2 linked regions of the Microbispora hainanensis genome follow. The protein of the gene in region 2 interacts with the protein of the main gene of each other region in a pairwise test. Links are inferred from orthologs where the notes say so. Each region holds a gene or a part of one and is shown on either strand. Other genes may lie near its edges.

Region 1 (15,095 bases), 6.7 Mb from region 2 along the record:
AACTTCGGGCCCCGGCAGCGCGCCGACGCACCCGTTGTCGAGAGCGTGGACGCCCCGGGCGCGGACGCCCCAGGCACGCATACCGACAGGGCAGATAGCGACGGCGCGGATGCCACGCGTGGAGCTGCCGTCGATGCGAATGCCGCCGGCACGAACGGCGCTGACGCGGGTGCCGCCCGTGGGGCTGCCGATGGCGCGGCTGCCGCCGGTGCCGTGCGCGGGGCTTGTGATGGTGCGGCTGCCGCTGGCGCGAATGGCCCTGACGCGGATGCCGCCCGTGGAGATGCCGCTGGCGCGGATGGCGCTGGCTTTGGTGCCGCGCGTGGTGCTGCCGATGGCGCGGACGCTGCTGGCACAAACGGCACCGGCGCGAATGACCCTGGCGCGGCCGGCCCGAGTGCTGGTGCGGGTGCGGGTGCTTCCGATGGTGTGGGTGGGCGTGATCGTGGTCGGGGTCGTGGTCGGGGTGGTGTGCGGTCGTCGTGGGTGGTGGTGGGGTCGGTTCGTGAGGTGGCCCAAGAGCTGGCGCTGACGCCGCTTCCCGATGACGTGGACATGTGCCTGGCCGAGGCGGAGGAGTTGCTGTTCGCCCGGGATCGGATCACCAGCGCCCTGGCCGACCGCGTCGGCCGGGTCCACCGAGCAGGTCAGGCCAGGCAGCACGGGCATGCCTCCACCCGCTGCTGGTTGCGCACCAGTGGGGGGATGACGGTGGGCGGAGCTGGCCGCCTGCTCACCCTCGGCGCGGAACTGCCCCGCCTCCCCGTCGTGCGGGAGAAGTTCGCCACGGGTGAGCTGGCGGCCGGGGTGGTGGAGGCCATCTGCGCCGCCGTCGTCGGGCTATCGGATGAGCAGGCCGGCCTGGCGGAGCCGATCCTGGTGGACCTGGCCGGCAAAGCGGGGGCGGCGGAGGTCGCCAAGGCCGGCCGCCATCTGCGGGCGGTGCTGGACCCCGATGGGGATGAGCGGGATGAGCGGGCCGATTACGGGAGGCGGTTCCTGCGGGTCCGCCCGGGCAAGGGCGGCGGCGTGGAAGGGGAGTTCTACCTGCCGCGTGAGGCCGGCGCCCGGTTGATGGCGTTGTTGCAGGCGTACGCCAAGCTGAGGGCACAGGGTGATGACCGCCCGCTGACGGTACGCCAGGCGGACGCCTTGATCGCCCTGCTGGAGCAGAAGATCGCCGCCGAGCTCCTCGTCGTGGTCAGCGCCGAATCCCTCCCCACCGACCCCGAAACCACCGACCCCACCGACGACAACCCACACCCCGCCGACGACACCAGCGACCCGGCCACCCAAGACCCCGCTGCCCCGGCCACCCAAGACACCGACCCGGCCACCCAAGACACCGCCGCCGACGACACCAGCGACCCGGCCACCGAAGACCCCGCTGCCCCGGCCACCGACGACGACGTCAGCGACCACTTCGTGGACCTCGGCGACAGCGCCCCCAGCGACTACATCCCCGACACCACCGGAACCACTGACGAGCCGGGCCAGGCCGACGACACCACCGACCACGCCGAAGACACGCGGGACGCCGCGGACTTCGAGGAAGGCCGGGACGACACGGGCGACCCTGCACCCGGCCAGGCCGACGACCTCGACAATGCCGAGGCTGAGGCAGATGCCGGTGCGGAGAGCGCCGACGACACCAACGCCTACGCCCCCGACGCCACCGGAAGCGCCGACGACCTGAGCCGGGCCGATGACACCGTTTCCGGCGCGTTGGGCGACCCCGGCGCTGCGGGCGGCGCTGACGACCCCGACATCCCGGAGGAGTTCGACACCGGCGAGGCTGAGGCGGATGCCGGTGCGGGGAGTGATGCAGGTGAGTGCGAGCTGCGCGACACCGCAAGCACCGCCTCTGCTGAGGGCGACCACACCGTGAACGCCGCCGCCGCCGAGGGCGGCGAGACCGTGCCCGCCAAGGTGGAGACGGCGACCGCGTTGCGGCCAAGTCTGGAACACCGCACACCGCGCGGCGCGCGTCAGCATGCCCTGCCGACGGTGACGGGCATGCGCACACAGCCCCTTCGGACACAGCCCCTTCGGGCGCGACGGCTTCGGGTGCGACGGTTTCGGACGCGACGGCTTCGGACGCGCCGCTATCACAGGCAGCGTGCTCGGAGGCTGCTCCATCGCACACAACGCCTTCGAAGGCAGCGCCTTCGGAGGCGGCGTGGCCGGACCCTCCGCCCGAGGACGCCTCCGCACGTCACACCCACGCCGGGCCTGGGCCTGCGGGGGACTGCCGGCGTGGCCAGAGCACGTGCCGGTGCGACGGCCAGGGCGCGTGGCGGTGCAGTGGCGAGGTGCGCTGCTCGCGTGCGACGCAGGCGTCGGGGACATCGGGACCGTCGGGAGCGACGCCCGGCGGGCCCGGACCGGAGCGGGAGACACCACCCGGATGGGCATCGGGAACGGCACCGGGAGCAGCTCCCGGGGCGTCACCCGGAGCAGCGCCAGGTGCGTCGGCGGGCACGACGCCCGGGGCGTCGGCGGGCACGATGCCCGGGGCGTCGCTGGGTGCGGCGTTGGGAGCGTCGGCAGGCACGCTGCCCGGGTCGCTGCTGGGGACGGCACTGGGTGCCTCGCTGGGAGGGCCGCTGGGGATGGTGCCGCCGGGGTTGTTGCTGGCGACGGGGCAGGTGCTGCCCGTCTCCAGCGTGCACCGGCTCGCCCGCACCTCGACTCTGGTGCGGATCGTCATGAACGCCGACGGGCAGGTCCTCGACATGGGCCGCAAGGTCCGTCTGGCGACTCCTGCCCAGCGGCGGGCCATCTTCGCCCGGTATGCCACGTGCTGGGTCGACGGCTGCCCCCTGCCCGCGACCATGTGCCAGATCGACCACGCCGACAACTGGAGCAGCGGCGGGCTCACGGACCTAAAGCTGCTGGGCCCGGCCTGCCAGTTTCACAACCGCGACCGCTACCAGCACCCCGACCGCTACACCCGCCGCAACGTCGGCGAAGACCGCTGGGCCTTCACCTACCACCGCCTCGGGCGAGCCCGACGACTACACGAGTGAGGAGGCCGAAGGTACGGGGGTGGGCAATGCGCAGGGCAAGCCCAGGCGACACGCGGACAGGCCCCGGAGGCTGCGGGCGAGAGGCGAGAGGCGAGAGGCGAGAGGCGAGAGGCGAGAGGCGAGAGGCGGGAGGCGCGAGCGTGGGCGACGCACAGGCCGGCCCGGGCGACGCACAGGCCGGCCCGGGCGACGCGCGGACAGGCCCGGCGGCTGCGGGAGTGAGTGAGCAGCGTAGGCATGCGGTGTAGGCGAGCAGCGCCCAGCGTTGCGTGGGGCTCGCCCGCTGGTCTGTGACGCTTGCCGGCCGGTCTGTGACGCCCGTCTGCTGCTCGGTGACACGACTGGGAGGGTGACTCGGAGTGAGTCGCTGTGATCGAATCGGGGTGAGGAGGCTGGCCATGTCACGGTTCACGGGGAAGTTCGCGGTGGTCACCGGCGCGGCGCGGGGTATCGGCGCGGCGATCGCACGGCGGTTGGCCGCGGAGGGCGCGGCGGTGGCCTGCGTGGACCTCACCGCGGATCGGTGTGCCTCGATCGTGGACGAGATCACCGTGACCGGGGGCAGGGCGGTCGCGTTCGGCTGCGATGTCTCCGACAGTGCTCAGGTCGAGGCGCTGGTGCCGGGGGTGATGGCCGAGTTCGGGCAGATCGACGTGCTGGTGAACAACGCCGGGCTGACCCGCGACAACCTGCTGTTCCGCATGTCGGAGGAAGACTGGGAGAAGGTCGTCGACGTGAACCTCAAGAGCGTCTTCCTCATGAGCCGGGCCGTCCAGAAGCACATGGTGGAGCAGCGGTCGGGAGCGATCGTCAACCTGTCGAGCCGGTCGGCGCTGGGAAACCGGGGCCAGGCCAACTATTCGGCGGCCAAGGCGGGCATTCAGGGGCTCACCGCGACCATGGCGATCGAGCTGGGCCCGTTCGGCATCCGGGTGAACGCCGTCGCGCCGGGGTACGTCGCAACGCCGATGACCGAGGCGACGGCCGTACGGCTGGGGGTGACGCCGGAGGAGCACCAGGCGACCATGGCGCAGGCCGTGCCGTTGCGGCGGGTCGGCCAGCCGACGGAAATCGCGTCGGTGGTGGCGTTCTTCGCCTCCGACGACGCGTCGTATGTCACCGGCCAGACGCTCTACGTCAACGGTGGCCCACGGTAGGGACATGGCCGCGGGCATGAGGATCGGCGTCTTCCTGGTCGCGGCGGGCTTCCCGGGCATGGCGCCGGGGGACGTGCTGCGTGGCACGGCGGAGGCGATCGAGGCGGCCGAACGGGCCGGGTTCGACGACGCCTGGATCGCCGAGCATCACTTCATGTCGTACGGCGTGTGCCCGTCGGCGGTGACGCTGGCGGCCGTGGCGCTGGGCCGGACCTCGCGGATCACGGTGGGCACGGCGGTCAGCGTGCTGTCGGCGCAGCATCCGGTCGCGCTGGCGGAGCAGGCGGCGATCCTCCACCACGTGTCGGACGGCAGGTTCCGGCTCGGCGTGGGGCGAGGCGGGCCATGGCTGGAGCTGGAGGTCTTCGGGACCGGTGTGGCGAGGTTCGAGCGGGGTTTCCCGGAATCGCTCGACCTGCTGTGCACGGCGCTGAACGGTGGGCCGGTGGGGGCGGACGGTGAGTTCTTCCGGTTCAGGGAGGTCTCGATGGTCCCGCAGGCCCGGATGTCGCCGGTCGTCGCCTGCACGTCGGACGCCACGGTCCGGCTCGCCGCCGAACGGGGGCTGCCCATGCTGCTCGGCATGCACATCGGCGACGACGAGAAGGCGGAGATGATCGCCGCCTACGACACGTACGCCGCCTGCCGGGCGGAACCGACAGGCCCGGTGGTGCACATCGGCGCCGCGCTCGGCTACGTGGCGGACACCACCGAGCAGGCCGTACGGGAGATGCGGGAGTCGCTGCCGCGCTGGCTCGGGCCGGGTCTGGCCGGCTATGTGCCCGTGGACGGCCGGCCGCCGCCACGGCGGAACATCCCGGAGTACGTGGACCTGCTGTGCCGGATCCATCCGGTGGGCTCGGCGGAGCACTGCGTGGAGAAGATCGTGGCCACGGCCGCGCGGACCGGGCTGCGGCATCTCATCCTGATGGTCGAGGGTGCCGGAGACCATGCGCGGACGCTGGAGAACATCGCACGCCTCGGCGCGGAGGTGCTTCCAGCCGTGCGAAACAAGGTCTCGCGAGAGCAAGCCGGGGGAGAGCGAGGCCCGGGGGCGGCGTGAACCGGAGCGCCGCCCCCGGGCCGGAGATGATCGGAGCCGGGATCAGCAGTCGACCAGTTCGGGGCTCTGGTTCAGGATCTGCGCGCGGGGAGTGACGAACTCCCGGTACGCCTCGGTGGCGTCGGGGCGGAAGACCGCGACGCGGTGGCAGTTCTGGAAGGCCAGCCGTACGCCGAAGTGCCTTTCGAGGGCGCCGCGCATCGCGTCGCTGGCCAGGCAGCGCAGCAGCTGACCACGAGCGGTCTCGTCGGGCGGCGGCACCTGGTTGTCGGCGAAGTCGGCGCCGGACCGGTCCCGCCGCTCGACCAGCGCGGTGATCGTCGCCCAGGCGTACGGCAGCGAGTCGCGGACGCAGGCGACGAACGCCGCGTCGTCCACCTCACCGGTGCGGGCCTGGTCGAGCAGGTCGTTGGACACGGACAGCGACATGAGCTGTTCTCCTCTCGGCGTCTGCTCAGAGAGCGGGGACGCAGTCGACGGTAGATCGAACTCCGTGGTCCTCCATCTGGCGCGGAGGCGACACGTTCATGAGGCGGCGACGGCGGGGCCGTACACGAAATCGGGGTCGATCTGCGCGACCAGGTCCTCTCCGGTGGCGCGGTTGGCCCACGCGCGGGCGTTCCTGATGTGGAACTCCGCCGCCTGCCTGCCGAACTTCGGCCAGTCCTTGGGCTGTGCGTCGAGCCGGTCGAGCATGGTGGCGAGGGCCAGGTGGGCGGCGGGCTCCAGGTCGTCGAGCGTGAAGGGCCGGCCCTGTTCCATGCCGCGTACGGCGGGGGAGTGGCCGAACCAGGTCAGCAGGTCGTCGCCGACGTGCTCGCGGAGGAAGTCGACGTCCTCCGGCGAGTGGACCTTGTTGCCCAGGACGGCGATCGCGACGTCGAACCCGGCGGCGTGGTCGCGGTATTGCCGGTAGACGCTCACCCCCTGACGGGTGGGCTCGGCCACCAGGAAGGTGAGGTCGAAACGGGTGAACAACCCGGAGGCGAAGGAGTCGGCCCCCGCGGTCATGTCCACCACGACGTACTCGCCGGGGCCGTCGACCAGGTGGTTGAGATAGAGCTCCACCGCGCCCAGCTTGGAGTGGTAGCAGGCGACGCCGAGGTCGTCCTCCTCGAACGGGCCGGTGACCATGAGCGAGACGCCCTCGGCGGAGCACGAGGGGAAGAACGGGTCTCCCAGCCGGATCAGCCGCGAGCCGCGCCCGGGCGGGGTCGTCTTGACCATGGACGCCGCGTCGCGGATCAGCGGGTTGTCGCCGCGCAGGTAGTCCTTGATCTCGGTCAGCATCCCGCCGAGCGGCGGCGGATGTTCGGCCGGGTCCACACCCAGGACCAGGCCGAGGTGCTGGTTGATGTCGGCGTCGATGGCGACGACCGGTCCTCTCCGCGTCGCGTATCTCGCGAACAGCGACGACAACGTGGTCTTGCCGCTTCCGCCCTTGCCGACGAACGCCACCCGCATCATGGCCCCCGATCAGGAATGAAAACCGTTGTCACTTTCACTGTGCGTCATCATGACACACACGACGGAGCGTGCGGGTGGATTTCAGGCCGCGGATGGTGACGGGGTCGCCGGCGGCGGCTGGAAGAGCGCGAGCACCCTGGCGAGCGTGGGCCGCAGGGTGTCCCAGTCGGCGGCGGAGGTGGTCCAGGTGAGCACGCTCGTCGCCGTGGCCGTGGAGATCACCCGGCGGTACTGGTGATACTCCACTCCCTTGGCCAGGTGGTCCCGCGCCGACGCCTTGCGCGGGGTCCAGGTGAACTCCCAGTCGGCGGAAGGACCGTGCTCGCCGTTCACGCTGCGTAGCCGCAGTTTGCGATAGGTCTTGGCCTCCGGACGGAGGATCTCCTCCGCCTCGCCGAGCGCTGCCAGGGGATCGGTGCCCTGCTGCGCGGTCACCTCGACCGTGAACACCGCCCCGCCGTCCCGGGAGCGCCATGAGATCGAGTAGGGCCCGTCCTCGCGGATCCAGCCGCGGGGCACACCGGCCCGCCAGCCGGCGTCGGACGTGTGCCATTTCAGCTTCAGCCGCCGCGCGGGCTGTCCAGAGGCCGACACCGAGACCGAGGGCGACAGAGAGGGCGACAGGGAGGGCGACAGGGAGGGCGACAGGGAGGTCGGAGCCGGGGTGGCCTTGCCGGGCCGCAGCCCCGCCCATCCTCCGACGGCCCAGCCTCCCACCGCGCAGGCGACGAGCACGGCCACCGCGATCCCGGTGACAAGACGGGCACGACCACGGCGTACGGGCCGGGGTGGGGCGGGCGGCTCGATCTCGGCGAGCAGGCGGTCGGCGGTCTCCGCGTCGATCCGCCGTCTGGGCTCCCGGGCCAGCAGCCCGGCGAGCACCGCGCGCAGTTCCCCGGGCACGTCCTCCGCCTGAAGCACCGGCTGCCCCTGCCCTGAGGGTCCCTGCATCACGGGCGGCCTGCCGGTGACGGCCGTGTGGAGGGTGGCGCCCAGCGACCACAGGTCGGCGGCGACCGTGGGCGGCCCGCCGGCGGCCCGTTCCGGGGCGAGGTACGCCTCGGCGTCACGACCGGACGCATCGGCGGAAGAGCCGGGAGAACCGGGCACCGACACGCCGAAGTCGGCGAGCACCACGCGTCCGTCGTGCGCGAGGAGCACGTTGGCGGGCCGGACGTCGCCATGCCGTACGCCGGCGGCGTGGGCGTGGGTGAGCGCGGACAGCACCGTGCGGGCGATCCGCGCGGCCTCGGCCGGGGGCAGCGGCCCGTCGCCGGAGACCACCCCGTCGAGCGAACGCGACGGGACCAGCTCCGTCACGACGTAGAGGGCGCCGTCCTCGTCGGCGACGTCGTAGACGGCGGCGATGTGGGGGTGACGCAGCCGCTCGGCCTGGCGGGCCTCACGGGAGATCCGCTGGGCGAGCCGCAACCGCGCGCTCTCGCTCAGGTTCGGAGGCAGCAGGACCTCGCGGATCGCGACGGGCCGGTCGAGCAGCGTGTCGCGGCCCTCCCATACCAGCCCGGAGCGGCCGTGGCCGAGGGCGCGGACCAGCCGGTATCGCCTGACGATGAGCTGCCCAGCAGTACCCATCCCGCCTGCCTCTACGCCCCGGCACGTTCCACCTGAATGTGGAGTCTTCCACAACTATCGGGATCAGAGGGGTGGAAGTGATCCGGTTGCGATGTGGGCGAGCGTGACCTCGGTGAGCGTCGCCTGCTCGTGGTCGCGCAGTGCCGTCCAGACGTCGCCGAGGGGCTCGGCGACCCCGTGGAACCCTTCGCTGGCCGGGGGCGCCCCCTCCATGATGAGGACGACGTCGGCGAGCGTGATCTGCTCGGCGGGCCGCGCCAGCCAGTAGCCGCCGTCGGGCCCGCGCTGGCTGTGGATGAGGCCGGCCCGCCGCATCTGCAGCAGGATGTTGTCGAGAAACCGCCGCGGAATGCGCTGCGCGGCCGCGATCCGCTCAGCCGGGACCGGCCCCGGCGCCGCCGCGGCCAGTTCGGCGGCGGCGCGCAGGGCGTATTGGGTCCTAACGGAAAGCCGCATTTCTCACAATCACAGCGCGAGTGCCAGGGACCGGGCGCCCGGGATGGGCCGCAGATGGACGGCGTCGCCAGGCCCGAGACCGAGCCGGTCGGCCTGCTCCCGGGTCACCTGGACCCAGGCGTCCTGCCCGCCGATCTCCACCTCGACGCGCACCTCGAAGCCGAGCCGTACGACGCGGGAGACCACGGCGGGCGAGCCGCCCTCGACGGGGTCGGGGCTGATCTCGATGTCGTGCGGGCGCACCAGGTTGCCGTCGATCTCGGTGACCGGGCCCAGGAAGCGCATCACGAACGGGTTGGCCGGGTTGTCGTACACCTCGGCGGGGCTGCCGGCCTGCACGACCTCGCCACCGGCCAGCACCACGATCGTGTCGGCGACCTCGATGGCCTCCTCCTGGTCGTGGGTGACGAACACGGTGGTGACGTGGACCTCGTCGTGCAGCCGGCGCAGCCACGTGCGCAGTTCCTTGCGCACCTGCGCGTCGAGGGCGCCGAACGGCTCGTCCAGCAGCAGCACCTGGGGCTCCACCGCGAGGGCACGGGCGAGGGCCATGCGCTGGCGCTGGCCCCCCGACAGCTGGGACGGGTAGCGGTCGGCCAGTTTCTCCAGGTGGACGAGCTCCAGCAGCTCCATGACGCGCTTGCGGATCTCGTCCTTGGGCCGCTTGCGGATTTCCAGGCCGAAGGCCACGTTGCGGAAGACCGTGAGGTGCTTGAAGGCGGCGTAGTGCTGGAACACGAAGCCGACGTTGCGCCGCTGCGGGGACAGCCGGGTGGCGTCGACGCCGGAGATCCGCACCGTGCCGGTGTCGGGCCGCTCCAGTCCGGCGATCACCCGCAGCAGCGTCGACTTCCCTCCGCCGCTCGGGCCGAGCAGGGCGGTGAGCGACCCCGCGGCGACATCGAGCGACACGTCGTGCAGGACGGGCGTCGTCCCGAACGACTTGTTCACGTCGCGTACCTCAATTGCCATCGATGCGATCCTTCGGGCGCAGGAGCTTGGTGAGCAGCAGGGTGACCACGGCGATCAGGGCGAGGGCCGTGGCGGCGGCGAACGCGGCCGGCTGGTCGAAGTTCTGGAACCGCTCCTCCACGAACAGCGTCAGCGTCTGGGTCTGGTCGACGAGGCGGCCGGAGACCACCGCGACCGCGCCGTACTCGCCGAGCGAACGGGCCAGGCAGAGCACGATGCCGTAGCCGAGGGCCCAGCGGATGCCGGGGAGCGTGATGCGGATGAACGCCTGGAGACGGCTCGCCCCCAGCGTGTGCGCGGCCTGCTCCTGCTCGTCGCCGAGCTCCTCCAGGACCGGCACGATGGCCCGTACGACGAGGGGCAGCGCCACGAACACCGTGGCCAGCACCATGCCGGGGGTGGAGAAGATCACCTGGATCCCCCAGCTCTCCAGCAGGCCGCCGAAGGGGGCGAAGCGGCCGTACACGAGGATGAGCGCGAGCCCGACGACGACCGGCGAGACGGCCATCGGCAGGTCGATGAACGCCCCCAGCAGCCGCTTGCCGGGGAACCGGTGCCGGACGAGCAGGATCGCGGTGAGGACCCCGAAGACCGTGTTGGCCACGACCGCCCATCCGGCGACCGTCACCGTGACCTTGAACGCGTGCAGGGCCGACGGGGAGGTCAGGGCCTCGACGAACGGCCCCAGCCCGTCGCCGAAGGTCCGCCAGACGATCAGGATCACGGGCAGGACCAGCAGGAACAGGACGTAGGCGACGGCGACCAGGCGCAGGGCATGCTTAGCCACGGCGGCTCCCCCATCGCTGCAGGACGTCGAGGGAGATCAGCGCGACCAGGGCCACCACGAGCAGGACCGTCGAGATCGCGGCCGCACCGGTCGTGTTGTCGCCCTCGATCTGGCTGAAGATGTTCACCGCCGCCACCTGTGTCTTGAACGGCAGGTTGCCCGAGATGAGCACGGTCGAGCCGAACTCGGAGATCGCCCGGGTGAAGGCGAGCGCGGTGCCGGAGAGCATCGCGGGGATCAGGTTCGGCAGGATGACCCGGCGGAAGGTCTGGAACGGCCCCGCGCCGAGGGAGGCCGCCGCCTGCTCCATCTCCGTGTCGAGCTCCAGCAGGACCGGCTGCACGGTACGGACGACGAACGGCAGTGTGACGAACATCAGTGCCAGCACCACTCCGGCCCTGCTGTAGGCGAGGTTGATCCCGAGCGGGGACTGCGGGCCGTACAACGCGAGCAGGACGAGACCGGCGACGATCGTCGGCAGTGCGAACGGCAGGTCGATGATCGTGTCGAGCACCCGCCGGCCGGGGAAACGGTCGCGGACCAGCACCCAGGCGATCGCGGTGCCCATGACCAGGTTGATCAGGGCGACGAGCGCGGAGGCGCCGATGGTCAGGGTGAGCGCCGCCCAGGCGTCGGGGGTGGTGACGGAGCGCCAGAAATACCCGGGCCCCTGGTCGGCCGAGCGCCAGACGACGGCGGCCAGCGGGATCAGGACGATCAGGCTCAGGTAGAGGACCGCGACGCCGAGGCCGGCGGCGGTGCCGCCGGCCAGGCGCCGGGCAGGTCGTACGGTGATCGCGGTCACTTGCGCGTCACTTACTTCTCGGTGGCCACGCCGAGCTTGCGCTCGATCTCCGCGACCTTGCCGGTCTTCGAGTCGAAGAACTCAGATGTGATCTTGTCCCAGCCGCCGAGGTCCTGGATCGTGAAGAGCTGCGGCGGCGTCACCCAGTTGAAGCCGGTGACACCGTCGATCACCGGGCGGTAGCCGTTCTTCGCGAAGATCGTCTGGGCTTCGGTGGTGTAGAGGAACTTCAGGAAGGCCTGGGCCTCCTTGGGGTGGGCGCTGGTCTTCGTCACGGCCACGGGGTTCTCGATGAGGAGCGTCGCGTCCGGGATGGTGTAGTCGAGCTCCTGGCCGTTCTGCTGGGCGAATATGGCCTCGTTCTCGTACGTGAGGAGCGCGTCGCCCTTGCCGCCGGCGAAGGTCTGCAGCGCCTTGCGGCCGCTGTCGTCCTGGACCGGCACGTTCTTGAGCAGTGCGTCGAGGTAGGCGAGCCCGGCGGCCTGGTCGGCGCCCTTGTTCGACTTGGCGCCGTAGCCCGCGAGGAGGTTCCAGCGCGCGGCGCCGGAGGTGAAGGGGTTGGGGGTGAGCACCTCGACGCCCGGCTTGACGAGGTCGTCCCAGGTCTTGAGGCCCTTCGGGTTGCCCTTGCGGGTGCCGATGACGACGACGGAGTCGGTGAGGATGCCCTTGGTGGGGCCCGAGTTCCAGTCCTCCGCGACGATGCCGGCCTTGACCAGCCGGGTGATGTCGGTCTCCAGAGAGAACTCGACGATGTCCGCCTTGAGGCCGTTCGCGACGGCCCGGCTCTGGTCGCCGGACGCGCCGTACGACTGAGTGAAGGTGATGTTCTTGCCCTCGGGCGTCTGCTGGAACGCCTTGATGACGTCCTCGAACGCCGCCTGGGGAGTGGAGTAGGCGACCAGCGCCAACTGCACCTTGCCCCCGCCGTCGCCCCCGGCGGCGTTGTCGCCTCCCCCGCAGGCGGTGACCAGGGTGGTCGTCGCCACGATGGCGGCTGCGATGGCCCCGAGCCTGCGCACTCTCATGCCTGTCCTCTATTCCGGAGATTCCTACCTAGTCAGTCGGATTAGTCGATATTAAAGACCGTTCCAGCAATCCCGTCAAGTCCGATGGGTTTGCTGGGGTTGTTACGGACGTGACAAATCTGCTTCCAGTGATTGTTGTGAAATTTCCAGACAGGACGTGTCGACCAGTGCTAGGAACGTTCGCTATTGGGACACGACCCAAAAGCTCACTGAGGAAGGACCTTCATGCGCGACCCGGTCACCGAGGACGCCTACGAGCAGGACGGCTCCTACCTCCGGCCGTATATCCCGGGCGAAGGCCAGTACGGCGGGGAGGGAGACCGGTTCTGGTCCGAGGAGCAGGACGAGCACGCGCTCGGCGGCGCGCCGGGCGATCAGGGCGACGTGCTGTCGGAGGGCTGGCGGCCCGAGCAGCCCGCGCAGACCCCCGCCGACCACGCCGACCAGGATGACTACGCCGCCGGACGCATGCCGCGGTTCCGGTCCGAGGAACCGTCGACCGGCGAGGAGTACGGCACCGAGTACGGGCGCACCGAGTACGCGAGCGGCACCGAGTACGCGAGCGGCACTGAATACGCGGGTGGCAGGGAGTACACGGGCGACGGTGACACCGATCCCCGTGGCTTCCTCGGCTCCGGCTGGCGCAACGCCCCCGACGAGGATGACGACGACGACCGTCCCCGGCGCGGCGGGATGCTGCTGCGCGCCGGTCTGATCGCCGTCGGCGCCCTGGGCGTCATCTGGGCGCTGGCGCTGTGGGTCGGGCAGCCCTCCGGGGATGAGTGCGCGGGCGGGACGGACTGCGCCGCCAAGGCGGGCACGGCCGCGACGGCCCCGGCCTCGCCGGCCGCCGACGACGCCGCGGCCGGGGACTCCGACGCGGTGTCCACCGACGAGCCCGTCGACGAGGCGATCGACGAGCCCACCGACGAGCCCACCGGCGGGGTGCCGACCGACGCCCCCACGTCCGCGCCCGCCCAGACCCGGCCCGCGACGTCCGGAACGTCGGCGCCCACGGCGTCGTCCGCGCCCACCCACGCGTCGCGCTCCCACGCGCAGGACCCCGGTTCCCAGGGCGGCGACACCCCGCGCCCGTCACGGTCGCGCGTGGCGGTCGACACCAATGACCATTCGTCCGCCGGTGACCGGTCGGACGAGCAGACCTCGGGGACGGACACCGGGGACGACACGGATTCCACCTCCGATCCGGCCACCGAGCAGCCGACCAGCGCGCCCGCTCCCACGCAGGAGTCGTCGGGCGGCCGGGGCGGCGGCCTGTTCGGCTGGCTCTTCGGTTAGTCAGCTGGCCGTGCAGCTGTCCTGAGTGGCGTCGAAGCCCTCCACGTCGTCGAGCGTCTTGGGGGGCTTCAAGCCCTGCCAGTCGGCCCCGATCCCGAGGATGAGGGTCTGCGTGGTGCCCGTGCGCACCAGGCGCGACCGCGACTTCTTGAGCTCGCGGAACAGCCGGGACGCGCGGCTCTCGCCGTTCGACGAGTACGCGACGAGGGTCTTGGGGTACGGCTTGGGCGCCTGTTCGACCTTGACGATGTGGTAGCCGCGCTGCTCCAGCTCGGCGGCCACCTGGGTGCCGAGCCCCTGCTGCCCGCTGCCGTTGCGGACCAGGATGTGGATCTGCGACTTGGGGATCTTCTGCTCGCCGCTCTTGACGTTCTTGGCGATCTGGTCGGCGGCGACCATCTTGAATAGGCGCTGGGCCTGCGGCTGCACCCACTCGACCCGGCCGGGGTTGGTGATCGAGTAGCGCCACGGGGTGGTGACGAAGCGGATTTGCCCCGCGGTCAGGCCCTTCGCGCTCATCGCGAGGTCCTTCATCACGCCGACCGTGAGGTCGGGGTCGGTGGTGATCGACTTGGTCACCGCGTCGAGGAACCCGAACAGCGTCGTGGGGTTGGTCAGCGTCTCGCCGCTCATGGCCTTCTTGGCCATTGAGGCGAGGAACATCTGCTGGCGCTGGATGCGGCCGATGTCGGAGCCGTCGCCGAGCGAGTAGCGGGCGCGGACGTATCCGAGCGCCTGCTCGCCCTTGAGGGTCTGCTTGCCCGCGGGGAGGTCGAGCAGCGCCTTCTTGTCGTGGACGGCCTGCGGCAGGCAGACCTGCACGCCGCCGAGCGCGTTCACCATCGCCTTGAAGCCGGTGAAGTCCACCTTCACGAAGTGGTCGATGTGGATGTCGGTGAGGCCCTCGATCGTCTTCCAGGTGCAGGCGATGCCGCCGGAGTTGAACGACTCGTTGATCATCCCGATGTGCGGCCGCTGACCCGGCAGGTTGCCCTTGGCCGGGCAGGCGGGGAGGCGGACGAGTGAGTCGCGCGGGAAGCTGATCAGCACCGCGCCGTCCCGGTTCGGGGAGATGTGCGCCACGATGATCGTGTCGGTGCGCTCGCCGGGGAACTTGCCATATTTGGCGTTCGCGCCGTTGCGCTGGTCCGAGCCGACGATCAGCACGTTGAGCGCCTTGCTGATCTTCTGCGGGCGGGCCTTGCCTCCGAGGTCCTTCTGGGTCACCGTCTCGTGCTTGACGTTGCCGCTCAGCTTGACGTACCCGCCGACGGCGAAGGTGGCGGCGCCGGTGAGCACGCCCAGCGCTCCGGACAGCGTGACCCATAACCATGGCCGCCATTTGGGCGGCGTCCGTTGCGGCGGCGCCGGGAGGTCCTCCGCCGGGGGCGCGGGACGGACGTCGACGTGACCCACTGTCGTGCTCCTGAGGGTCGGAC
Region 2 (15,095 bases):
GCCCAGCTCCGAGGGCCACCCTGTGCAGAACGACTTCAGCTACCGCGACGACCCCGGCGCCAAGTGCCCGGTCGGCGCGCACATCCGCAAGGCAAACCCCCGTGACTCCCGGGACGGCGGCCTGGAGCGCACGCTCGGCGTGATGATGGCCCGGCGCGGCCAGACGTACGGCAGGCGCACCGACACGCCGTGGGACGACGCGCCCCCGGCGGCCCGGCCGACCGGCGGGGTGGGCCTGCTGTTCATGGCGTTCAACGCCAGCCTGCAGGGCCAGTTCGAGTTCACCCAGCAGACCTGGGCCGACAACCCCGGCTTCCCTGACGAGGGCACCGGCCACGATCCCGTGATCGGCCAGGGCAAGCGGGACGTCAAGGTGCGCTACCCGAAGGCGTGGAACAGCACCAAGCTCAGCGCCCCGCAGCGCCAGGTCCCCCAGACCGTGACCATGAAGGGCGGCGAATACTTCTTCATGCCGTCGCTCGCCTATCTCAAGAGCCTCTGATCCTCAGACGCTGCAGGCGACGCCGGCGGTGACGGGTGCGGGCGCGCCGCTCGGCACGTCGATCGCCGCCGCCTCGCCGGCGGCGCTGGGCGAGGCAGTCGTGGGCGAGCTGTGGTTCGCGTTCTCCGTGCCGCGGTATCCGGCGCTGGTCCCGATCTGCGCCGTAAGCGGCCTGGTCCACGCCACGCGGCGCTCGCCGCAGCCCGCTGCCCGCCGGATAACTCACCGGATGAAGGGTGGAGCTATGGGGATTCGAACCCCAGACCCCTTCCATGCCATGGAAGTGCGCTACCAGCTGCGCTATAGCCCCTTGCCACCGCTCCGGGTGTTCCCGGCGCGGCGCTCGGAGAGCATATAGGTATGCCCATCCGTTTACCTAATCGTCACCGGTCACACGCGTCTCAGCCGTCCGCGGTGGCGGCCGGGCTGTCGTCGCTGCTGACCGGCTCGGGCAGCGTGCCCGCGTTGTGCTCCAGCAGCCGCCAGCCCCGGCGGCCCTCTTCAAGCACCGACCACGAGCAGTTGCCGAGGCCGCCCAGCGCCGACCACAGTTCCTGCGGCAGCCCGAGCAGCCGGCAGATGCCGAGCCGCAGCGCGGCGCCGTGCGAGGCGACGACCAGCAGGCCGTCGTCGTCGAGGCGGGCCGCCCAGCGCCCGATCGCGTCGGCGACCCGGTCGGCGACGTGCCCCACGTCCTCGCCGCCCGGGGCCTCCCACGCCTCGTATTCGACCGGCCAGCCCGCCCTGATCTCGTCGCGGGTCAGGCCCTCCCACTCGCCGCCGCCGCGCTCGCGCAGGTCCTTGTCGACCGACACGTCGAGGCCGGTGAGCCGGCCGAGGGCCGAGGCGGTGTCGTACGCGCGCCGCAGGTCCGAGGAGACGAGCATGGTCGGCCGCAGGGCCGCGAGCAGGGAGGCCGCCCGGGCCGCCTGCGCGATGCCGGTCTCGTCCAGTGCGATGTCGGTGTGCCCCTGGAAGCGCTTCTCGACGTTCCACAGCGTCTGCCCGTGCCGCAGGCAGACGACGCGGCGGCTCATCGCGCCGCTCCGATGATCGCGTTCGTCACCGGGCCGCCCCGTGCCCGCGCTGGGCGGCGACCCGCTTGACGCTCTCCGGCAGCTCGATGGACGGGCAGTCCTTCCACAGGCGCTCCAGCGCGTAGAAGTTGCGGTCCTCCTCGTGCTGCACGTGCACCACGATGTCGAGGTAGTCGAGCAGGACCCAGCGGCCCTCCCGCTCCCCCTCGCGGCGTACGGGTTTGGCGTCGGCCTCCACGCGCAGGCGCTCCTCGATCTCGTCGACGACCGCGCGCACCTGCCGGTCGTTGGACGCGGAGCAGAGGAGGAAGGCGTCGGTGATGACGAGCTGGTCGCTCACGTCATAGGCGATGATGTCGTCGGCCAGCTTCTCCGCGGCTGCCTCGGCCGCCACGCGCACGAGCTGGATCGATCTCTCGGATGCTGTCACGATTCGGTTCTGTCCTCCGTTGACGGGTTCTTCCAGGGTGCACAGTGTCATTCCAGGGTGCACAGTCCGCGTGCCCCGTACAACCGGCTTTCCCGGGGAGACCCTACCGGCACACCCTGTCATTCCGGTGTTATGCCCGGGATCAGGGGTTCAACGTCCTTCGGTGCCCGTGGATTCCGTCATGGGAAAGGCGGCGACCGTCGCGCCGACCCGGATCGTCCCCGGTGTGCGCGGGGCCGCCGCGCCCTCGTGCAGGTCCACGATCGCGGCGAGGATCCTGCCGCGTACGTCGTGCCACAGCTCCGGCTCGACCCACAGCTCGGCGTCGGCCGTGACCCCCTCCTCGTCCGCGCGGCGCCGCCCGGCCCGCTCGCGCAGCGACTGCGCCAGCGCCTCGGCGAGCAGCGGGAAGCCGTCCCTCTGCTCGGTCAGCGGCGTGCCTCCCGCCGCCCGATAGCGGCGCTCCCTGCCTCCGCGCCGGACCCGTACGTCGGCCAGCTCGGTCAGCCCGGCGGCGTCCAGGAAGCGTGGCCGGGCCCGCGCTCGGCGCGGTGGTCGACGTCCTCGGCGCCCGGCCCGTGCTCGTCTGGACGAACGTCGTGATGGGCGCGGCGCTCTGCCTGCTGTTCCTGGTCCGCTCCCCCGCGCAGGTCTGGCTGGTGTTCGCGGTGCTCCAGCTGTACGGCGTGAGCTTCGTCGTGCTCGACGCGGCGGAGGCGGCCGTCCTGCCCGACGCCGTGCCGGAGACCCTGCTGGCCGGGGTCAACGGGCTGCGCATGAGCGCGTCGGAAGGCACGCGCCTCGCCGCGCCGCTGCTGGGCGCCGGGCTGTTCGCCGTCGCGGGCGGCGACGCGGTGGTCGCGCTCGACGCGGCCACGTTCGCGGCCGGCGCGTGGCTGCTCGGCACGCTGCGCCTGCCGGCCGCCCCCGTGCGACGCGCCCGCGTGACGCGCGGCTGGGCGGCCCGGACGGCGGAGGGGGCGCGCTTCCTGTTCCGCGACCCGCTCCTGGGCCGCCTCATGCTGTCCGGGGCCGCGCTGATGCTGGTCTCCGGCGTCAACGGGGCGCTGGTCTTCGCCGTCGTCGATCACGGCCTGCACCAGGAGCCCGGCTTCACCGGCGTGCTGTCCGCGATCCAGGGCGGCGGCACGGTGCTCGGCGGCATGATCGCGGGGCCGCTGCTGCGCCGGGCCGGCGAGGCGCGGCTGGCCGCCGCCGGAGGGCTCCTGTACGCCGCCTCGGTGGCGCTGCGGGCCCTCCCCTCGACGCCCGTCGTGGCGGCGGCGGGCCTGCTGTCCGGGCTGGGGCTGCCCTGGGTGCTGGTCGCCGCCCTCACCGCCGTGCAGCGGATCGCACCCCGCGACCTGCTGGCCACCGTCTCGGCGACCGCCAACACCGTGCTGTTCGTCCCGACCGCCGTGGGGATGGCGCTCGGCGCCGGGCTCCTCGCCCTGACCTCCTACCGCCCGGTGCTGTGGGCCGCGGCGTTCGCCGGCGCGCTCGCCGCGGCGTACGCCCGGCGGAGACCGCGCCGGGCCGTCACGACTCCGGATCGCGATACAAGCGCCGCTTGTTGATGTACTGCACGATGCCGTCGGGGACGAGATACCAGATGGGCTCCCCGGCGGCCACCCGGTCGCGGCACTCGGAGGAGGAGATCGCCAGCGCCGGGATCTCGATCAGGCTGACCTTGCCCGCCGGCAGGCCGGGGTCCTGGAGCGTGTGGCCGGGCCGGGTGCAGCCGACGAAGTGCGCGATCGTGAACAGCTCGTCGGCGTCGCGCCAGCTAAGGATCTGCGCGAGCGCGTCGGCGCCGGTGATGAAGTAGAGCTCCACGTCCGGGCCGTACGCGGCGGAGATGTCACGCAGCGTGTCGATCGTGTACGTGGGGCCCGGCCGGTCGATGTCCACCCGGCTGACCGAGAAGCGCGGGTTCGACGCGGTGGCGATCACCGTCATGAGATAGCGGTCCTCGGACGAGGACACGGTCTGCTCGGCCTTCTGCCAGGGCTGACCTGTCGGGACGAACACCACCTCGTCCAGGTTGAAGTGGTGGGCCACCTCGCTGGCCGCCACCAGGTGACCGTGGTGGATCGGGTCGAAGGTCCCGCCCATCACGCCCAGTCGCCGGATCGCCGTCCCGTTACGCATGGAACGGACGATAACGCCCCTACCGGACCAACCGGGAAACCGGCCCTCCCGTGACGGCCCGGGCGCCCCGCTGTGCCCGCGCGCGTCCGGCCCGTGAGACATAGCATGCGGAACATGACCACTCCCGATCGCAATCGCGTGCAGCTGCCCGGCATCAGCTCGCGAGCCTACGAACACCCCGCCGATCGTTCCGCCCTCGTCGCGATGCGGTCGCTGTCCGGATTCGACGCGGTGCTCAAGCGGACGTCCGGCCTGTTCAGCGAGCGCCGGCTCCGCCTCATGTTCCTGGCCTCCGCGGTGCGCACGACCGACACCCAGTTTCGCGCCCTGCACGACATGGGCCGCGACAGCGCCTACATCCTCGACCTGCACCGGATCCCCGAGATCTACGTGCAGCAGGACCCGAAGGCGTACGCGATGGCGATCGGTTTCGACGAGCCGTTCATCATCGTCTCGACCGGGCTGCTCGACCTCATGGACGACGAGGAGCTGCGCTTCGTCATCGGCCACGAGACCTCGCACATCCTGTCGGGCCACGCCGTCTACGGCACGATGCTCGCGATCCTGACCCGCCTGGCCACCCGGGTGGCCTGGATCCCGCTCGGCTACATCGGCCTGCGGGTCATCGTCGCCGCCCTGGAGGAGTGGCAGCGCAAGGCGGAGATGTCCGCCGACCGCGGCGGCCTGCTCGCCGGGCAGGACCCCGACGCCGCGCTGCGGGCGCTCATGAAGCTCGCCGGCGGCTCCCGCCTGCACGAGATGAACATCGAGGCGTTCCTCGACCAGGCCAGGGAGTACGACACCGCGGGCGACGTGCGCGACGGCCTGCTCAAGGTCCTCAACATGCTCGGCACGACCCACCCGTTCGCGGTGAGCCGCGTCGCCGAGCTCGACCGCTGGCGGCGCAGCGGAGAGTACGACCGGATCATCGCCGGCACCTACCCCCGCCGCGAGGACGACGCCAACGCCCGCCTCACCGACGAGATCAAGGCGGCGGCCAACTCCTACCGCGAGTCGTGGGCGCAGTCGCAGGACCCGTTCATCGGCGTGTTGCGCGACGTCGCCGAGGGCGCGGTCCACGCCGGCGAGCGCATCTTCAACCGCTTCGCCCGCCGCGAGAACTGACCACCGTGACCGGGCCCGGAGCCCGGGCTCCAGGGACAGGCACCGGGGCGGGCGCCGGGTAGGCCCGCCCGGACGAGCCGTGTGTGCACCGCGGCGGGCCTTCCACAGTCGTCGGAAGGCCGTCAGAAGCTGTCAGAAGCCGTCAGAAGAAGAACGCCACGGCGCGGACGGCGGCGGCGCAGAGCGCGACGAACCCGCCCAGGACGGCGAGCGCGCGCAGGCCCTCCCTCCGCAGGCCGGGAATCGCCGCACCCGCGCGCTCGATCTCCCGGCCGATGATCGCGCCGCTGACGACGCCGAACGCGATCCCGGCGATCGTCACGAGCACCGGCCGAGACCACCACTCGGGCTCCAGACGTCCCCCGGAGATCGCCCACAGCCCCGCGAACGCCACCGCGGCCGCGGGCAGCCCCGGCCACGCGACGGCCGACAACACCGAACCGGCCAGCGTGAGCGGGAACGCCAGCGCGCGCAGGCAGGCCCGGGCCCGGCCGGGTTTGCGGCGCCGTACGAGCCAGTGACTGGTCCACACCGCCCTGATCACCACCGCGAGGGCCGCCGTGATCGCGAAGGTCGCGAGCGGATAGACCACCGACACCACCACGCACGGCACGGCGAGCAGCGCGACCAGCACCAGGGCCGCGTTCCCTGTCGGGATGCCGAGCGCCCCTTCCGGCGCCCCCTCCGGCGCGGTGGCGAGTGCCGTGGCCGCCTTCACCCGCCGGGGCCGGGCGGCGGGGCCGCCGCGCCGGGCGGCCCGCTCGGCCGCCGTCGCCGGCTCCCGCGCCGTGGTCTCGGCGCCCTTCCTGACCGGCTTGTCCTCCGGTTTGGCCGCCTTCCTGACCCCCGCCTTCGCGTCCGGTTTCGTGCCCGTCTTCGCGCCCGGCTTGGCGTCGGACGCGGCGCGGGCCCGTGCCGCCTCCATCGCCGTACGCGTGGTGGTCTCGGCGGCGGACGGCTCGCCCGGCGCGCGGGACGACTCCCCGGCGACCCGTGCGAGCCGCGACAGCCGGTCGGCCAGCAGCGCGGCCGTCGGGCGGCGGGCGGGGTCGCGGTGCAGGGCGGCGCGCACGAGCGGCAGCAGCGCGGCAGGCACCCCCACCAGATCGGCCTTGCCGTTCAGCACCGCGTACATCTGCGACTCGGCGGTGCCCCGGCCGAAGGTCGGCCGTCCGGTGGCGGCGAACGCCACCGTGGCGGCCCAGCCGTGCACGTCGGCGGGCGCCCCCACGGTCTCCTCGGCGAAGACCTCGGGGGCGCAGTAGCCGGGCGTGCCGAGGAACGTGCCGGTCATCGTGACCCGCGTCGCGTCGAGCACCTGGGCGATGCCGAAGTCGATCAGCACCGGCCCGTCCTCGCCCAGCAGGACGTTGGCCGGCTTGACGTCGCGATGCACGATCCCGCCCGCGTGGATGATCGCCAGAGCCGACGCGAGGCCCTGCGCCAGCGTGATGAGCCGAGACTCGGGCAGCGGCCCGTGCCGCCGTACGGCGTCGAGGAGGTTCTCCCCCTCGATGTAGTCCATGACGAGGTACGGCCGGTCACCCGACAGGTCGGCGTCGAGCACCTGGGCGACGTACGGGCTCTCGACCCGGCGCAGCGCCCGCACCTCGCGTTCGAGCCGTAATCGGGCGTCGGGATCGTTCTCGATGGGGTCGCGCAGCATCTTCAGCGCGACGCGGTCGCCCCGGCGGCCGACGGCGAGGTACACCTCACCCATGCCACCCCGGCCCAGCCGCTCCAGCAGCGCGTAGGGGCCGACCCGCCCGAGACGTCCAGCCATAGGAGCGCCAACCATAGCGGTCCGGCCGTCCGAACAGGCGGAGGCGCGCCGTCCGATCGCGATAAAACCGATGGCGCGGACAGACCGGAAGCTGATAGGGCCGCCGGCCCGAAAACCTGCCGCGCCCGCCGCCACGGACGCGGCCCAGACGCGGCCCAGACGCGGCACTGTGGAGGCGGCACTGCGGTCCCACGGGGCCGGGGACGCGGGCCTCGGCTCGCGTCCCCGGCTCACCCGCGGCCGGCGGTCACACGCGTACGTGGCCCTCGCCGGTGTAGATCCACTTGGTGGAGGTGAGCTCCGGCAGTCCCATCGGGCCCCGGGCGTGCAGCTTCTGGGTGGAGATGCCGATCTCCGCCCCGAAGCCGAACTCCCCGCCGTCGGTGAACCGGGTCGAGGCGTTCACGGCGACCGCCGCCGAGTCCACGGTCGCCACGAACCTGCGGGCGGCCTGCTGGGAGCGGGTCACGATGGCGTCGGTGTGGGCCGAGCCATACCTGCGGATGTGCGCGACCGCGTCGTCCAGCGAGTCGACGACGGCGGCGGCGATGTCGAGCGAAAGGTACTCGCTGGTGAAGTCCTCCTCGGTGGCGGCCACGACGTCGGCGCCGTAGGCCCGCACCCGCTCGTCCCCGTGGACGGTCACGCCCGCGTCCTTCAGCGCCGTCAGGGCCCTGGGCACGAACGCGTCGGCGATGGCGGCGTGCACGAGCACGGTCTCGGCCGCGTTGCACACCGATGGCCGCTGCGCCTTGGCGTTCACCAGGATCTTCAGTGCGGTGTCGATGTCGGCGTCGGCGTCCACGTACACGTGGCAGTTGCCCACGCCCGTCTCGATCACCGGCACGGTCGACTCCTCGACCACGCTGTTGATCAGCGAGGCGCCGCCGCGCGGGATCAGCACGTCGACCAGCCCGCGGGCGCGCATCAGGTGCTTGACCGACTCTCGGGTCTGCCCCGGCACGAGCTGCACGGCGTCCGCCGGCACCTCGGTCGCGGCCAGTGCCTCCTGCATGACCCGCACCAGCGCCGTGTTGGAGGAGTACGCGCTGGACGACCCGCGCAGCAGCACGCCGTTGCCGCTCTTGAGGCACAGCGCGGCCGCGTCCACGGTCACGTTGGGCCGGCCCTCGTAGATGATGCCGATGACGCCGAGCGGCACCCGCACCTGACGCAGCTCCAGGCCGTTGGGCAGTGTGCTGCCGCGCACGACCTCACCGACCGGGTCGGGCAGGTCGGCGACCTGGCGGACGGCCGCCGCGATCGCGGCGATCCGGCCGGCGTCGAGCCGCAGCCGATCGATCATCGCCTCGGAGGTGCCGTTCTCCCTGGCCCGGTCCACGTCCACGGCGTTGGCCGCGACGATCTCGTCCGTGGCGGCCTCCAGGGCGTCGGCCACGGCACGCAGCGCCGCGTCCTTCGGCGCGCGCGGCATCGGCGCGAGCACCGTCGCGGCGTCTCTCGCCGCCCGTGCGACCTTCAGGAATTCCTCTGCCTCAGACATTGCCTCGCGCTCCGTCACGAATTGTGGGCTCCAATATGACCATGTCGTCCCGGTGGATCAGCTCGCGCCGATATTCCGGGCCGAGTGTGTTCGCCAGCTCCCGGGTGGATCGGCCGAGTAACTCCGGGATCTCCCCCGCGTCGTAGTTCACCAGGCCGCGGGCGACCCGATCGCCGGACGGCCCGCACACGTCCACCGGGTCGCCCGCCGCGAAGTCGCCCTCGACCTTCACCACACCGGCCGGCAGCAGCGACTTGCGCCGCCGTACGACGGCCTCGACGGCGCCGGCGTCCAGGTAGAGGCGGCCCCGGCCGGTCGTCGCGTGGGCGAGCCACAGCAGCCGGGTGCCGGGGTGGCGGCCGCCCGGGTGGAAGCACGTGCCGATGTCGGCCCCGGCGAGCGCCTGGGCCGCGTGCGCCGCCGCCGTGAGCACGACCGGGACACCCGCCCCGGTGGCGATGCGGGCGGCCTCCACCTTGGTGATCATGCCGCCGGTGCCGACCCGGCCGGAGGTGCCCAGCTCGACGCCTTCGAGGTCTTCCGGCCCGCGGACCTCGGCGATGCGTGTCGCGCCGTCCTTGCGGGGGTCGCCGTCATACAGCGCGTCGACGTCCGACAGCAGCACCAGCCCGTCGGCGTGGATCAGGTGGGCGACCAGCGCGGCCAGCCGGTCGTTGTCGCCGAACCGGATCTCGTCGGTGGCCACCGTGTCGTTCTCGTTGACGACGGGCATGATGCCCAGCTCGAGCAGCCGGGCCAGCGCCCGCTGCGCGTTGCGGTGGTGCGACCGGCGCATCATGTCGTCGGCGGTCAGCAGCACCTGCCCCACGCGCAGGCCATACCTGGCGAACGACGAGGTGTAGCGGGCGACCAGCACCCCCTGCCCCACCGAGGCCGCCGCCTGCTGCGTGGCCAGGTCCCTGGGCCGGTCGCGCAGTCCCAACGGCCCCAGCCCGGCGGCGATCGCGCCGGACGACACGAGCACGATCTGCGTGCCGGCCGTACGCCGGGCCGCCAGCACGTCGACCAGCGCGTCCACCCGGTCGACGTCGATCGTGCCCCGGGGCGTCGTCAGCGACGACGACCCCACCTTGACCACCAGCCGCGCGGCCTCGCGGATCCGTTCCCTGCCTGTCACGCCCTCTCCCACTCCGGCTCCCGATCAGCCGAGTCTGGCGTCGGTGCCACGCGGTCCCATGGTCGCCCCGGTGCCATGCGACGGCTGCCAGTCGAAGACGTAGCCGCCCTCCATCGGGCCGATGATCACCTCGGCGCCGGCCGTCGCACCGGCCTTGATCAGCTCCTCCTCGACGCCGAGCCGTTCGAGCCGGTCGGCCAGATAGCCGACGGCCTCGTCGTTGGAGAAGTCGGTCTGGCGGATCCACCGCTCGGGCTTCTCGCCGGTCACCTGGAAACGGTTCTCGTCGATCCTGCGTACGGCGAAGCCGGTCTCGCCGAGCTGCCTGGGCCGGATGACCAGCCGGGTGGGCTCCTCCACCGGGGCCTGCGCCCGGGCGGCGGCCACCATCTCCGCCATCGCGTACGCCAGGGGCCGCAGGCCCTCGTGGCTGGCCGCGGAGATCTCGAAGACGCGCAGTCCGCGCTCCTCCAGCATGGGCGTGACGATGTCGGCCAGGTCACGTCCGTCGGGGACGTCCACCTTGTTGAGCGCGACCAGCCGCGGCCGGTCCTGCAACGAGCCGTACGCCGCGAGCTCGGCCTCGATCACCTCGAAGTCGGTGACCGGGTCGCGCCCCGGCTCGATCGTCGCGCAGTCGAGCACGTGCACGATCGTCGAGCAGCGCTCGACGTGCCGCAGGAACTCGTGACCGAGGCCCCGGCCCTCGGACGCCCCCGGGATGAGCCCCGGCACGTCGGCGACCGTGAAGACCGTCTCGCCCGCCGTCACCACGCCCAGGTTGGGGATGAGCGTGGTGAACGGATAGTCGGCGATCTTGGGGCGGGCCGCGGAGAGCGCCGCGATCAGCGACGACTTGCCCGCGTTGGGGAACCCGACCAGCGCCACGTCGGCGACGGTCTTGAGTTCGAGCACGATCTCGGCCTCGTCACCCGGCTCGCCCAGCAGCGCGAAGCCGGGGGCCTTGCGCTTGGCGTTGGCGAGCGCGGCGTTGCCGAGGCCGCCGAAGCCGCCCTGCGCGGCCACATAACGGGTGCCGGAGCCGACGAGGTCGACCAGCACCTCGCCGGTCCTGGCGTCCTTCACGACCGTGCCGTTGGGCACGGGCAGGACGATGTCCTCGCCGTTGGCGCCGTCCCGGTTGGAGCCCATGCCCTGCTTGCCGTTGCCCGCGCGGCGGTGCGGACGGTGGTGATACTCCAGCAGGGTGGAAGTGTTGGGATCCACCTCCAGGATGACGTCGCCGCCGCGCCCGCCGTTGCCGCCGTCGGGCCCGCCGAGCGGCTTGAACTTCTCCCGGTGGATGGAGGCGCAGCCGTTGCCCCCGTCACCCGCCTTGATGTGCAGGACGACGTGGTCCACGAAGTCGGCCATCAGCCGCTCCCCCTTACTGCCGTATGAAAAAACGAATGAGGCGGACCGAATGCTCGATCCGCCTCATCGCGCTGCTTGTGGGTGTCCTGGGCGGATCTACTCCGCGGCCGGGACGATGCTCACCGCGCGGCGACCGCGCTTGGTGCCGAACTGCACCCGGCCCGTGGCCAGGGCGAACAGCGTGTCGTCGCCACCACGGCCGACGTTGTCGCCGGGGTGGAAGTGCGTGCCGCGCTGACGGACGATGATCTCGCCGGCGTTCACCAGCTGGCCACCGAAACGCTTCACGCCGAGACGCTGAGCGTTCGAGTCACGACCGTTCCGGGTGGACGAGGCGCCCTTCTTGTGTGCCATGATTCACTCCCTTTCGGGGGTAAGCGGGGGTCGTCCCCCGGGAAACTACTGTCCGGGGTTGATGCCGGTGACCTTGACCTGGGTGTACCGCTGGCGGTGACCCTGGCGCTTCTTGTATCCGGTCTTGTTCTTGTACTTCAGAATCCGGATCTTCGGCCCCTTCGTCTCGCCGAGGATCTCGGCGGTCACCTGGAACCGGGAAAGCGTGGCGGCGTCGGTGGTGACATCGCCGTCGTTGACGACGAGCACCGCCGGCAGCGACACCGAGGACCCAACCTCGCCGGCGACCTTGTCCACCTCGAGGACGTCCCCGACGGAGACCTTCTGCTGCCTGCCGCCGCAACGAACGATCGCGTACACCGCGGAACCCTTCTACTGGCTAAATGCTGAGATGCCGCGCCCCGCATCCAGCTGCTGTCGATAAAACGACCGGCGATCCGGGCAGGCGCGCGAAGCCAGGCACGCCGACACCAGGCGCACCGGTTGACTAGGGTACCGGATATCCGGTACCCAGGTCGAACCGAGCGGACCGCCGGTTGACGAAGTCGCTACTCCGCCGTCTTCCTGCGGGAACGTCGCCGTCCCCGGGAAGACGACGCGGAGCCGTCGCCCCCGTCGGAGTCGGAGGAATCGGCGTCGATGGCGTCGGTGACGCTCTCGCGCACCGAGCCCGCCGCCGCGGCGACGGAGCCCTCGCTCGCCGCCACCTTCTCGGCCACCGCCTTTTCGATGGCCATCTTGCCCTGCGTGCCACGTGGCTCGGGCTTCGCCTCGACCGGTTCGGTCGACACGATGATCCCGCGCCCGTGGCAGCAGTCACACGGCGTGGAGAACGCCTCCAGCAGGCCCTGGCCGACCCGCTTACGCGTCATCTGCACCAGGCCGAGCGAGGTGACCTCCGCCACCTGGTGCTTGGTCCGGTCGCGCGCCAGGCACTCCAGCAGCCGCCGGAGCACCAGGTCGCGGTTGCTCTCCAGGACCATGTCGATGAAGTCGATCACGATGATGCCGCCGATGTCCCGCAGCCTGAGCTGGCGGACGATCTCCTCGGCCGCCTCCAGGTTGTTGCGGGTGACGGTCTCCTCGAGGTTGCCGCCCTGCCCGGTGAACTTGCCGGTGTTGACGTCGACGACGGTCATCGCCTCGGTCCTGTCGATCACCAGCGAGCCGCCGGACGGCAGCCACACCTTGCGCTCCATCGCCTTGGCGATCTGCTCGTCGATGCGGTAGGCGGCGAACGCGCCGGTCTCGCCCTCCCACTTCGACAGCCGATCGGCCAGGTGCGGGGCGACGTAGCGGACGTACTCGTCCACCGTCGTCCACGCGTCGTCGCCCTCGACGACCAGGGAGCTGAAGTCCTCGTTGAAGACGTCGCGGACCACCCGGATGGTCAGGTCGGGCTCGCCGGACAGCAGCTCCGGCGGGCTGGCCGACTTGGCCTTGCGCTGGATGTTCTCCCACTGGGCCGACAGCCGGGCGACGTCGCGGCTGAGCTCCTCCTCCGAGGCGCCCTCCGCGGCGGTACGCACGATCACGCCCGCGTTCTCCGGCATGACCTTGCGCAGGATCTGCTTGAGCCGGGCCCGTTCCTTGTCGGGCAGCTTGCGGCTGATCCCGGTCATCGAGCCGTCCGGCACATAGACCAGATAGCGGCCGGGGAGGCTGATCTGCGAGGTCAGCCGGGCGCCCTTGTGACCGATCGGGTCCTTGGTGACCTGCACGAGCACCGACTGCCCGGACTTCAGTGCCGCCTCGATCCGCTTGGGCTGGCCCTCCAGCCCCGCGGTGTCGAAGTTCACCTCGCCGGCGTACAGCACGGCGTTGCGGCCCTTGCCGATGTCCACGAACGCCGCCTCCATCGAGGGCAGCACGTTCTGGACCTTGCCGAGGTAGACGTTGCCGACGTACGACTGGCTGGACTCCCGGTCGACGTAGTGCTCGACGAGGACGCCGTCCTCCAGCACCGCGATCTGGGTGCGGCCGCCCTGGCGGCGCACGACCATGATCCGCTCGACCGACTCGCGCCGGGCCAGGAACTCCGACTCGGTGATGATCGGGGGACGGCGGCGGCCCAGCTCGCGGCCCTCACGGCGGCGCTGCTTCTTGGCCTCCAGCCGGGTCGATCCGCGCACGCCCTGGACCTCGTCCACGGAGGTGGACCTGGTCGCGCGGGGCGCCCGGATGCGGACGACGGTGTTCGGCGGGTCGTCGGGGGTCAGATCGGCGTCCTCGGTGCCCCGGCGGCGGCGACGGCGACGGCGGCGGGTGCCGGTCTGGCCCTCGGAGTCGTCCTCCGCCTGCTCGCGGTCGTCCTCCTCGGCCGACGCGGCCTGGGGCTCCTCGCCCTCGCTCTCCTGCTCCTCGCCGTCCTCGGCGTCCCTGGCGCGGGCACCGCGGCCGCGGCCGCCCCTGCGGCGGCGACGACGGCGGGTGCCGCCCTCGCCCTCGGAGTCGTCATCGCCGGAATCGACGGTCTCCTCCGGCTCCTCCGCCTCGGCTTCCTCGTCCTCCGCCGGCACCGGCTCGGCCGGGGGCGTCGCCGCCCTCTGCACGGGCACCGCGTACGGATCAGGGGCCTGGAAGATCGGCTGGAACAGCGCCGACGGCGCCTGGAAGGTCACCGAGGGCACGGCCGGCTGCTGCGCGGACAGCCCGAAGGGGTCGGCCACCACGTCCAGGCGATCGCCGTCCTCGTCGTCGGCCTCTTCCAGGTCGACGTCCTCGATGTCGAGCGGCTCGTCGTCCAGCGGCTCCTCGTCGGGGAGGTTGAGCCGCAGCGCGGCGTCGACCTCCGCCTCGGCGGCGCTCATCGCCCTGGATCGTTCCGGCTCCGGCTCTTCCGCGCGGACGCGGCGGCGCCGCCTCGACGTGGCAGGCTGCTCGGCCGGCACGTCCTGCACCGCTTCGGTCTGCGCCGTTTCCGTCTGTGCCGTTTCCGTCTGTGCCGCTTCGGCCTGTGCCGTTTCGGCCTGCTGGGGCGTCTCGGTCTCGTCGGTCCGCTTGCGGCTCCGGCGACGCCGGGTGGGCGCGGGCGGCTCGTCCTGCGCGGCAGGCGCCGTCTCCGCGGTGGCCGGCACGGTCTCCGCGGCGGTCTCCGCGGCCGCCGGTGGCGTCTCCGCCGGGGCCGTCTCCATTGGGGCCGTCACGGCCTCCGCGGTCACCGGCGGCTGCTCGGCGACCGGCTCCTCCGCGGCCTTGGTGCGGCGGCGGGTCACCCGCTTGGGCTTCTCCTTCGCGGCAGGCTCCTCCTGCGCGGGAGCCGCCACGGGCTCGGCCACGGAGGCCACGGTGGTTTCCGCGCTCTTCGGCACGGTGCCGCGGGCGCTCTTCGGCGCGGTGGTCTCCACGGCCTTGGGCATGGTGGCCGCGGCCACGGTGGTCACCGGCGGCGGCAGGTCGTCGGGCTCGGGCGGTGGCCCGGCCGGACGGCTCGCCGACCGGCGGCGCCGGGTCGTGGATACGACCGAAGGACCGGAAGAAACGACCTCTCCCCCGGTCTGCCGGCGTTCTTCTGTTGTCGTGTCACTGTCAAGGCTCACAGCCCCGTCAGTGGGCTCGTTGTCGAGCATGCGGGCGCTCTCCCGTCAGCCTCCGGGCACGTTGCCGCGCCGCGCGAAGGCTCTCGTCTCTCGCGGTCCGCCGGGCTTCCTGTCGGCGCCTCGGCGGCAAGTCTTATCGGTCTCCGCCTGCCCGGTCG

What was found.
Region 1: the proteins of OHB01_RS39705 (region 2) and OHB01_RS09355 interact in binary tests that used the Escherichia coli proteins (3 or more experiments, as listed by UniProt). The link is inferred for Microbispora hainanensis from one-to-one orthologs.

What each region holds. Positions count from the first base shown.
Region 1 is NZ_CP108086.1:2,050,423-2,065,517, reverse strand. Bases 7,757-10,755 are described here. They hold OHB01_RS09355 (sulfate/molybdate ABC transporter ATP-binding protein), read right to left. Parts: upstream 9,738-10,755; coding sequence 8,775-9,737; downstream 7,757-8,774. Other genes in these bases: cysT (sulfate ABC transporter permease subunit CysT), read right to left, coding at 10,517-10,755; OHB01_RS09350 (sulfate ABC transporter permease subunit), read right to left, coding at 9,727-10,524; OHB01_RS09360 (RrF2 family transcriptional regulator), read right to left, coding at 8,373-8,765; OHB01_RS09365 (serine/threonine-protein kinase), read right to left, coding at 7,757-8,309. Also shown: OHB01_RS09400 (hypothetical protein), read left to right, coding at 134-532; OHB01_RS09395 (hypothetical protein), read right to left, coding at 841-1,995; OHB01_RS09390 (HNH endonuclease signature motif containing protein), read left to right, coding at 2,535-3,029; OHB01_RS09385 (glucose 1-dehydrogenase), read left to right, coding at 3,428-4,186; OHB01_RS09380 (LLM class flavin-dependent oxidoreductase), read left to right, coding at 4,203-5,249; OHB01_RS09375 (SCO5389 family protein), read right to left, coding at 5,292-5,678; OHB01_RS09370 (ATP-binding protein), read right to left, coding at 5,775-6,713; more of OHB01_RS09365, read right to left, coding at 6,798-7,756; more of cysT, read right to left, coding at 10,756-11,329; OHB01_RS09340 (sulfate ABC transporter substrate-binding protein), read right to left, coding at 11,341-12,357; OHB01_RS09335 (hypothetical protein), read left to right, coding at 12,583-13,656; OHB01_RS09330 (LCP family protein), read right to left, coding at 13,657-15,072. UniProt on the Escherichia coli protein: Part of the ABC transporter complex CysAWTP involved in sulfate/thiosulfate import. Responsible for energy coupling to the transport system.
Region 2 is NZ_CP108086.1:8,772,769-8,787,863, forward strand. What follows is about bases 6,405-9,403. They hold OHB01_RS39705 (glutamate-5-semialdehyde dehydrogenase), read right to left. Parts: upstream 8,533-9,403; coding sequence 7,276-8,532; downstream 6,405-7,275. Other genes in these bases: OHB01_RS39700 (serine/threonine-protein kinase), read right to left, coding at 6,405-7,028; proB (glutamate 5-kinase), read right to left, coding at 8,525-9,403. Also shown: OHB01_RS39655 (hypothetical protein), read left to right, coding at 1-502; OHB01_RS39660 (hypothetical protein), read right to left, coding at 506-688; OHB01_RS39670 (histidine phosphatase family protein), read right to left, coding at 904-1,539; rsfS (ribosome silencing factor), read right to left, coding at 1,565-1,969; OHB01_RS39680 (hypothetical protein), read left to right, coding at 2,151-2,426; OHB01_RS39685 (MFS transporter), read left to right, coding at 2,497-3,546; nadD (nicotinate-nucleotide adenylyltransferase), read right to left, coding at 3,509-4,120; OHB01_RS39695 (M48 family metallopeptidase), read left to right, coding at 4,235-5,245; more of OHB01_RS39700, read right to left, coding at 5,388-6,404; more of proB, read right to left, coding at 9,404-9,670; GTPase ObgE, read right to left, coding at 9,695-11,044; rpmA (50S ribosomal protein L27), read right to left, coding at 11,141-11,398; rplU (50S ribosomal protein L21), read right to left, coding at 11,444-11,758; OHB01_RS39730 (Rne/Rng family ribonuclease), read right to left, coding at 11,947-14,967; OHB01_RS39735 (TIGR03936 family radical SAM-associated protein), read right to left, coding at 15,071-15,095. UniProt on the Escherichia coli protein: Catalyzes the NADPH-dependent reduction of L-glutamate 5-phosphate into L-glutamate 5-semialdehyde and phosphate. The product spontaneously undergoes cyclization to form 1-pyrroline-5-carboxylate.